3 regions of the Shewanella sp. 10N.261.52.F9 genome follow, and region 3 is predicted to be linked to each of the others. Evidence: predicted binding sites of a transcription regulator. Region 3 holds the regulator's gene; each other region holds the start of a gene.
The links. The regulator MetJ, encoded in region 3, represses methionine synthesis genes. The targets are predictions, from matches to a motif close to TAGACGTCTAGACGTCTA.

Region 1 (3,271 bases), on a different contig from region 3:
TATCGAGAAAGCTCACGCGATGGACTGTTTCAGCATTCGTTGTTGCGTTGCTCATAATGTGCTCTTGTTATTGATGGTGTTACTAAATAGCCTGTAGCAACACCTTTCTATTTTAATACGCGGGAAGAACATTACGTTAACGTAAACTAACTCTCAATACTTCCCATCATTGAAACGATAACTTAGCGGCTTATTGCATGTATATATTGGTTTACATGCACGATTATTCAGTCAACCTTAATCGATATTGCTGTCGTCTGCCGTCTTTAACATCAGAACTGTGCGCTGCCCCACTGGAACTTTGGCATTAGGGAAAACAATTGATTCAAATTCATGCTCAATTTTAATCTCATGGCCACCCTCTTTAGCTAAAGTATATCCTCGCGGGAACGCCGTAAAATTTTCAACATCATTAGCAAAGGTAAACTCAAAGTCGTCAAAATGCTTGTTAACTGAACGACAAACTTGATAAAGGTTAACGCGTTTTAAATCAAAATCTGCAAGTTGCAAATCTTTACCCGTCATTAGAAAAGTTAACATCTCTTTCATCGCTATAAAGCGAGTCATGTCATTTTGTCCCATAGGGAATACTTTACCGAGTTCGATAGTAAATGCGTCTGCATGGTAATTTTCAGAAGAGAAATAGCTAAAGGTAGTTGTTGGCTCATGGTGGAATAAGATGGTGTTGATGCCACAAGCCTCAAGGAACATAATTTGCTCGCGACTGTACTTTCGTTGACCTCTATAAGGATAGATAGCAAACTTTTCATGCTTCGAGCCGCGTATCGCTGTATGTAAGTCGTAATGAATACGTTGACGCTCCCCCTCCTGCGAACCAAAAAACTTATCGACATATAGCTCAAGTTTTTGTGCTCTTACCCGCTCAGGATTATTTAACCCTGGTCCTCGTGAATGTTCACCGTTAAATAAGCGATTGAGGTTTTCATCAATAAAGCGAGTGCCATTATGAATCGCTGCAGGGTTTCCGATAAGAAACATGACCCGTTCAGTTAATGCAGTCTCTTGGCTAAGCAGTTTATGCATTAGGTCATTGCATAACTCAATTGGAGCGGTTTCATTACCGTGAACCGCACAAGATAGGACGATATCTTTAGTGTGTTGCAGATCTAGCGGCTCAAAAACGATAACACCTGTATCCCAAACCTGAACATTAACTTGATTGTCGAGAGTAAATTGAAAACTTTCAGGTAAGTGCTGTGGATGAGCAAGGGTGAATGCTAAAAAGTCCTTCGACTGTTTCAATTCGTGAAACATAAACTACTCCTTATTATTGTTATTTTTGCTTTATGTCACTAGATATACACAAAAAATCAGTATATCGGTTTAGCAACCTAAACTTATTCTGCGACGCATAGTAGCATAATTGCTCGCCAATTCGGTTTAGGATTTACCTCGATTTGCACAACAAATACTCAGGCAGTCGAATTAACACTTGCATCCTTTATCAAAATAAAACAAGATAAAGCCATCTAGCCATCCAAATGGCTAAATAGGTTTAAAGGTTTTAAGGAGTTTGACATGGCATTAGCAACATTTGGCGCAGGCTGTTTTTGGGGTGTAGAGTACTTTTTTAAAAAAGTAACCGGCGTAACGGACTGTACCTGTGGCTATATGGGCGGAAAGGATCAGTTTACCCGCTACGAAGATGTCAAAAAAGGGATAAGCGGCCACGCAGAAGTTGTGCAAGTCGAATACGACCCAACCCTTGTCTCTTTTGAGGATTTACTCGACATATTTTGGCAAAATCACAATCCAACGACGCTCAACCAGCAAGGTGGCGACATTGGTAGCCAATATCGTAGTACCGTTTTTTTCCATAATAAGCAGCAAAAAACTGCAGCAGAAGCCGCTAAGCTTGCATTAGTTAGAAGCCAGAAATGGGGTTCTCGAGCAATCGTGACAGAGATTGTACCTTGCCAGCAATTTCATAAAGCAGAAGAGTATCATCAAGATTATTTGGCCAAAAACGACTTACCAAGTTGCCATATTAGCTATTAGTCATCACTAGCTAGTGGACTTCTCGCCGATTATTGCTTTTGAAGAAAAGTAATTTTATCTTTATGAAAATGATAAAGGCACCCAAAGGGTGCCTTTATTTATTCAGCGTTAGCTGATACGTACTGATTTACGCAATTTTTAAAGCTAACTTAAAGCCTGTGCGACGATTTCTTGCGCTTCTTTTAATAACTGAGATAAGTGCCCTTGGCTAACAAAGCTTTCACCATACAGTTTAAATAAGGCTTCTGTACCTGATGGACGTGCTGCAAACCATCCATTTTCAGTGACAACTTTAATGCCACCAATAGCAGCGCCATTACCTGGTGCGTGAGTTAGCTTTTTAGTAATCCTATCGCCAGCGAGACTATCTGCAACAATCGAATCTGCGTTAATTTTAGAAAACTTGGATTTGTCTTCTAGGCTCACAGGGCTATCAATACGCTGGTAGTAACTCTTACCAAATTGTACTTCTAGCTCTTCGTATCTTTGTTGTGGCGTTTTACCCGTTACAGCCAAGATCTCTGCCGCCAATAGGCAAAGAATAAAGCCATCCTTATCTGTACACCACGTACTGCCGTCTTTTCTTAAAAAAGCCGCACCTGCACTTTCTTCACCACCAAACGCAAATTCGCTATTTGCTAGGCCGTCCACAAACCATTTAAAACCAACAGGTACTTCAGACATCTGCTTATTGTGCATAGCACACACTTTATCGATCATCGCACTCGACACTAATGTCTTGCCAATCACCATATCAGCCGTCCACTCTGGACGATGGGTAACAAGGTAATCAATTGCTACCGCAAGAAAATGATTGGGGTTCATTAGACCGCTACCAGGGCAAACAATACCGTGACGGTCAAAGTCTGGGTCATTACCTAAACACAAATCAAAATTATCTTTGTGTTGCAGTAGACTCGCCATCGCAAAAGGCGATGAACAGTCCATTCGAATTTTGCCGTCTTTATCTAAGGTCATAAAGCTGAAACTTGGGTCAACTTTATCGTTAACCAAAGTGAGGTTAATGCCATAATGATCGGCGATCGGCTGCCAATAGTGGATCCCTGAACCACCTAATGGATCAATACCTAGACTAATTTTTGCATCAGCAATCGCCTGCATATTAATCACATTGGCAAGATCTTCAACGTAAGGTGTAATCAAATCTTTCTCAATTAACAAACCGCTGGCTAGAGCATCGCTATAGCTGATGCATTTGACACCAACCATATCGTTAGCGAGGTATTGGTTA
Region 2 (3,271 bases), 270 kb from region 3:
CGGCGCTTGTATTCAGCAGCTAATTCTGGGAATGCAGCTTCATAAGCAGCGAACTTGTCGTTCCAGCTTGCTTCGTTAGCAGCGCCAGACTCTTTAGCATCCCAACCCGCGTATACGTTTTCTGGGATTTCGAATGCGCCGTGGTTCCAACCAAGGAATTCACGTGCTGCAGCGATTTCAGCATCACCTAGTGGTGCGCCGTGACAATCGTGGCTGCCAGACTTGTTTGGTGAACCAAAACCAATCGTGGTTTTGCAGCAAATCATTGTTGGCTTGTTAGTGACTGACTTAGCTTCTTCGATAGCCGCGCGGATAGCGTCGCTGTCGTGACCGTCTACGTTAGCAATGACGTGCCAGCCGTAAGACTCGAAACGCTTAGGCGTATCGTCAGTGAACCAACCTTCTACGTGACCGTCGATAGAGATACCGTTGTCATCCCAGAATGCGATTAGCTTGCCTAGACCTAACGTGCCCGCTAATGAACATGCTTCGTGAGAGATACCTTCCATCAAACAGCCATCGCCTAGGAAGCAGTATGTGAAGTGATCAACGATGTCGTGACCTGGCTGGTTAAACTGTGCAGCCAATGTCTTTTCAGCAATTGCCATACCCACAGCGTTACTGATACCAGCGCCTAATGGGCCTGTCGTCGTTTCAACACCTGGTGTGTAACCGTATTCTGGGTGACCAGGTGTTTTAGAGTGAAGCTGACGGAAGTTTTTCAACTCTTCGATAGGCAGTGCATAACCTGTAAGGTGCAGCAAAGAGTATATAAGCATAGAGCCATGACCGTTAGAAAGAATAAAGCGGTCACGATCAACCCACTCAGGGTTGTTTGGGTTGTGCTTTAGGAAATCATTCCATAGCACTTCAGCAATATCAGCCATCCCCATTGGTGCACCTGGGTGACCTGAATTGGCTTTTTGAACAGCATCCATGGTCAATGCGCGGATTGCGTTTGCGAGTTCTTTACGAGATGACATGCTCTCTCCTGCTTGGTTTTGAGGTATTGAGGCTTAGATAGAGTGAAAGGCCGCAACTTTGTATTTGCTTTTCCCTTCACCACAGCAAATTTGGGAGCCATATTTTCGCCTACTAGGCAGTAGGACGCAAATTTAATTCACTTAGAATGAAAAATATTGCCACATTAATCCAACTTGAATAAAGCTTACGCAATATATGACGATTAAATAGTAGTGCTAAACCACTATGTACAACCACTTTGATGTGACTATTTTAGGTTTTAAGGTAAATTTTTATCTTTTTTTTATCAGAACACTGATAAGCGAAGGCTAAAAATTTCTTTAGGTAACAGAGTGATAAGCTGAATCATAAATACTATTCATGATGCACCTATAAAATAAATAGCGCGAGTGACCGCACAAAATTTAGCGAAAGGGGTGTTATCGACTCCAATTTACACTAGAATAGCCGTCTAGATGTAGATACTTCTACACATTCAAATTGTTTAAAGACGAGATTTTCCATCATGGCAAAGCACTTGTTCACCTCTGAGTCGGTCTCAGAAGGTCATCCAGATAAAATCGCCGATCAGATTTCTGATGCGGTATTAGACGCAATTTTGGAGCAAGATCCAAAAGCTCGTGTAGCATGCGAAACTTATGTCAAAACTGGCATGGTTATGGTTGGCGGCGAAGTTACTACTTCTGCTTGGGTTGATATCGAAGAGATCACCCGTAAGACTGTACGTGACATCGGCTACACTCACTCAGATATGGGTTTTGATGCTGACTCTTGCGCCATCCTAAACGTGATTGGTAAGCAGTCTCCAGACATCAACCAAGGTGTTGACCGTGCTGACCCTAAAGAGCAAGGCGCTGGTGACCAAGGCCTGATGTTTGGTTATGCCAACAACGAAACTGACGTATTCATGCCTGCCCCTATCACTTACTCGCACAAGCTAGTAAAGCGTCAGTCAGAAGTACGTAAAGACAAGACTTTGCCTTGGTTACGTCCAGATGCGAAAAGTCAGGTGACTTTTGCTTATAACAGTGACGGTAGCGTTGCTGGTATCGATGCAGTTGTTCTATCTACGCAGCACAGCGAAGATGTAACACAAGCAGACCTAATTGAAGGTGTAATGGAAACCATCATCAAGCCAGTATTACCGGCTAAGTGGTTATCTAAAGACACTAAATACTTCATCAACCCAACTGGCCGTTTTGTTATCGGTGGTCCAGTAGGTGATTGTGGTCTAACTGGTCGTAAGATCATCGTTGATACATACGGTGGTATGGCTCGTCACGGTGGTGGTGCTTTCTCTGGTAAAGATCCATCAAAAGTTGACCGTAGTGCAGCATACGCAGCACGTTACGTTGCTAAAAACATCGTTGCAGCTGGCCTAGCTGACCGTTGTGAGATCCAAGTGTCTTACGCAATTGGTGTTGCAGAGCCAACATCAATCAGCATCGAAACGTTCGGTACTGCTAAAGTTGCTGAAGAGTTACTAATCGATCTAGTACGTCGTCACTTCGACCTACGCCCATATGGTCTAACAGAAATGTTGAACCTAGCTCGTCCAATCTACCAAGCGACTGCTGCATACGGTCACTTTGGTCGTAACGAGTTCCCATGGGAAGCAACAGACAAAGTTGAAGCTCTACGCGCTGACGCAGGTCTATAATCGTTATCGATTAATTCGGCGTTGCTGGTTCAACGCCATGAAAAACCGCCACTTGGCGGTTTTTTTATGTCTGGAACACTTATGCCGTTTTACCATGGATGATTTCTAGCTTGGTTAGATATATGGAACCAAGTAAGTAACTTTATCTATTGTGGTTCCAATTGCCTGCGGCAAGCGTATGTGCAGATACTGCTTAGGCTCGCTACAAGCACGTCTGACCTCCATGGACGGAGGGAATGCCAAATTCTGTATGGAACAGAATTGGCCCTGTGAGCTCAACGAAAACAAAAAACATCCTTGTTGAAAAGCCAGTTCGGTATCCATACCTCTCGTTCAAGAGCCTGATAACTTCGTTATCTTTCACCCTGTTTTCGATGGCCTAATCCGCATCTACACTAGGTTTCAGACGCAACCATTTCGCTCCTTAGTACTGATTAAGAATAATTCGATTATTCCAGTCATCTACAACTAGCTGTAACTCCACTTTGGTGCGACAATTTTGCTTTGAAGACTAAACCAAAACCATTTTGTTTATGACAACTGCAATGAATAAAAAGCTGCAATTAACTTGGTTAGCGCCTGATGAACGCATCGAGGTGAAGAAGTTCTATCGCCAGCACATGCCCT
Region 3 (3,271 bases):
TATCAGCAACAAGATCGTCAGCATCTTCGATACCAACAGAAAGACGGATCAGCGTATCTTTAACCCCTGCTTCAGCACGAGCCTCTGGCTCCATCGCTCTGTGGGTCATGGTTGCCGGCACAGCCACTAAGCTTTCCACGCCACCTAAGCTTTCTGCAACTGAAAAATAATTAAGATTTTTTAAGAATGCCACTAACTCTGGCTCGCCACCTTCAAGCTCAAAGCTCAACATAGCGCCAAAACCTTTTTGCTGTTTTGCAGCAATCTTGTGACCAGGGTGATCTTTAAGCCCTGGATAATAAATCTTTGATACCGCTTTATGGTTGACAAGAGTATCAAGAATTCGCTGCGCATTCGCCTGATGTTCACGAATTCGCACTGCAAGTGTGCGAATTCCGCGCAAAGTGAGATAGCTGTCAAATGCAGAGCCGGTTAAGCCCAAAGTATTTGACCACCAATGCAGCAATTCACCGACTTCAAGGTCTTTTGCAACTACGGCCCCGCCAACGACATCGCTGTGGCCGTTAATGTATTTAGTGGTGGAGTGAATAACGATATCAGCACCCAGTAAAAGAGGTTGCTGTAAGATTGGCGAAAGAAAAGTGTTATCAACCACCACAAGTGCGCCCACTTCATGACTTGCAGCACTGATGGCCTCGATATCAACCACCCGCAGTAGAGGGTTTGATGGTGTCTCTAACCAAACCATCTTAGGTTTTTGTGCAATGGCTTGATTCAGAGCTTTCGAGTCAGTTTGATCTACGACTATCAACTTAAACTGGCCTTTTTTGGCAAGATTAGTAAATAAACGGTAACTGCCACCGTAACAGTCGTGTGGGACAATAATAAGATCATCCGGGCCGAGTAAACTAGTAGCTAAAGTAATGGCAGCCATTCCGGTACAAGTCACCACTCCTGTTGCACCTTTTTCCAGTTCTGCAATTGCATCACCTAAAATTGAACGGGTTGGATTGCCTGAGCGGCTATAGTCAAAATCTCGTGGGTTTTTATGCCCATCAAAAGAGTAGTTAGTAGATAGATAAATAGGCGGAACAACGGCACCATGTTGGCTATCGGACTCAATGCCTTGACGCACTGCCGCAGTGGCGAGTTTACGCTCAGTCATGTACTACTCCTTTTAATGCTAATTTTCTTATTAGAGATGTCTGGACGTCTAAATGTACCGAAGCCATACCTCGCCGTCAACCACTTTAGACGTTTAGACGTCCATGCATATAGAAATCTATTTGCAATTGTCATAAATAAGAGGCAATAATTTGACTGCACAATTTAAAGGGTTAAAATCTGCCCCGAATTTTGAAATAACAGGTGAGTCAATGACTGAGTGGAATGGCGATTATATCAGCCCATATGCTGAACACGGCAAAAAGAATGAACAAGTAAAAAAAATTACTGTGTCCATTCCTTTGAAAGTACTTAAAGTGCTTACCGATGAACGCACCCGCCGCCAAGTGAATAACTTGCGTCACGCCACGAATAGCGAACTGTTATGCGAAGCATTCTTGCATGCGTATACAGGCCAGCCACTACCAAACGATGCAGATCTTACCAAAGATAAACCTGACAGCATGCCTGCAGAAGTGAAGCGTTTGATGGATGAGATGGGCATTGAGTGGGAAGAACTTGAATAATCTTCATCGATTATCCAAATATACTTTCTAGATAAGGACTGCTAAGCAGTCCTTATCTGTTTTTGACATCTGCACAATCTTAAGAATCATTCCACTTTAGCCATTTGCGACTGGACAAACTAATGATAGAGCCCATCACTCTTCTACTCGCCTCACTGATTATTTTTTGTGGTGCATTGACCCAAAGCTTAATAGGCTTTGGTCTCGCCGTTGTTGCCAGCCCTTTACTTTATATTATCGACCCAAGCTTAATCCCTGCTCCAGTGATTATGATGGGGTTCTCTATTGCACTACTTACACTATTTCGAGAACGAGGTCAGTTGGAATTCAATGGCCTGCAATATGCGCTTTTAGGAAGGATCCCAGGCGGTATTATTGGTGCGACCTTAATTATTATCGCACCGCAGCCGATCTTAGGCTTGGCCATTGCCGGAATTGTTGCGCTAGCTGTAGGTTTAAGCTTGATGAAATTTAGTATACCGGTTAATCGATTTAGCTTATTTATTGCCGGCGTGTTGTCTGGGGTATTTGGTAATATCGCTGCTATTGGTGGACCACCATTAGCGATATTGCTATCAGGTAAAGACGCGGGGCAATTTAGAGCGGCTTTATCTGCCTTCTTTATTTTCAGCTCAATGATTGCATTGATAATTTTAGCATTTGCAGGCCTACTCACCCTTGAACATTTTTATATTTCACTAATGCTACTACCTTCAGTGATATTAGGTTATCTAGTAGCGGGTCGGTTGGTTGGAAGAGTCGATAAGCAGAAAACCAGATCACTCACTTTGGCCTTATGTGCTGTCAGTGCGCTTGTTTTAACGATTAAATCGATTATTGAACTAGCTTAAATCTGACTAGAAATGATAGGAGGTTTGCAACACGCCTCCTATTGCGTCACCGTCACCAAACATGCCGGTAAAGTCTAAAGAAAAAGACTCCCCAATCATAAAGCCAGAACCCAAAGAATAAATGTCCGCTGATGAGTCTTTCATATCATGACGATACCCCACACGCACTGACATCCAATCAAAAGCTCTCACCTCACCACCAAGTCGCCAATATTGCGCCCCATCAAGCTCTTTAAACTTTTGATTCTCAATCAAATCAATATCAGAGGAGACTGATAACATGCTCCAGTCATAAGCCACACCTGCTGTCACTAATGGCTCAACCTGATATGTAAAACTTTGCCTATCGACCTTTATAGAATCAACGCTTTGGCTTATAAGGTTACGCCCAGAAACAGCTAAGGTTAAGCCATCAAGTGGCTGTATGGCGATACCTATGTCGACATTGAAATGACTTTCATCATTGCGGTACTGCGCTTCATCAAAATCACTGTCTCCGAAGTGGTTGCCATTAGCAACATAACTATAAGTATCAATGCGTTGTAATTTGGGCGATATCCCCATCGAAATCGGCATATTCACTATAGAAAGAGGAAAGCTCAGCGCAACACCTAAATCTGACACTGTACCACCAATCATTTGTCCTTGAGGTTCAAGAGCATCAACTTCTGCAGCTATATTCACATCGAGATTATTCAAACTGCCCATTCTAGACATGGCAGCATTAGACTGAGCGGTGTCTGATTGGCCATTATCAGAGAAAGCACT

Region 1: the regulator MetJ is predicted to act here: its motif matches at 1,484-1,501, upstream of msrA (peptide-methionine (S)-S-oxide reductase MsrA).
Region 2: the regulator MetJ is predicted to act here: its motif matches at 1,429-1,446, upstream of metK (methionine adenosyltransferase).

The regions. Positions count from the first base shown of each region.
Region 1 covers NZ_JBFRNX010000017.1:75,786-79,056, forward strand. Annotated here, with positions in the region: gene AB4298_RS12625 (thiamine pyrophosphate-dependent dehydrogenase E1 component subunit alpha) at 1-55, opposite strand, end outside; gene astE (succinylglutamate desuccinylase) at 238-1,275, opposite strand; gene msrA (peptide-methionine (S)-S-oxide reductase MsrA) at 1,540-2,019, shown strand; gene pgm (phosphoglucomutase (alpha-D-glucose-1,6-bisphosphate-dependent)) at 2,164-3,271, opposite strand, start outside.
Region 2 covers NZ_JBFRNX010000013.1:147,680-150,950, forward strand. Annotated here, with positions in the region: gene tkt (transketolase) at 1-983, opposite strand, end outside; gene metK (methionine adenosyltransferase) at 1,490-2,644, shown strand; gene AB4298_RS09720 (GNAT family N-acetyltransferase) at 3,190-3,271, shown strand, end outside.
Region 3 covers NZ_JBFRNX010000013.1:421,328-424,598, forward strand. Annotated here, with positions in the region: gene metB (cystathionine gamma-synthase) at 1-1,126, opposite strand, end outside; gene metJ (met regulon transcriptional regulator MetJ) at 1,338-1,652, shown strand; gene AB4298_RS10835 (sulfite exporter TauE/SafE family protein) at 1,775-2,503, shown strand; gene traF (conjugal transfer protein TraF) at 2,510-3,271, opposite strand, start outside.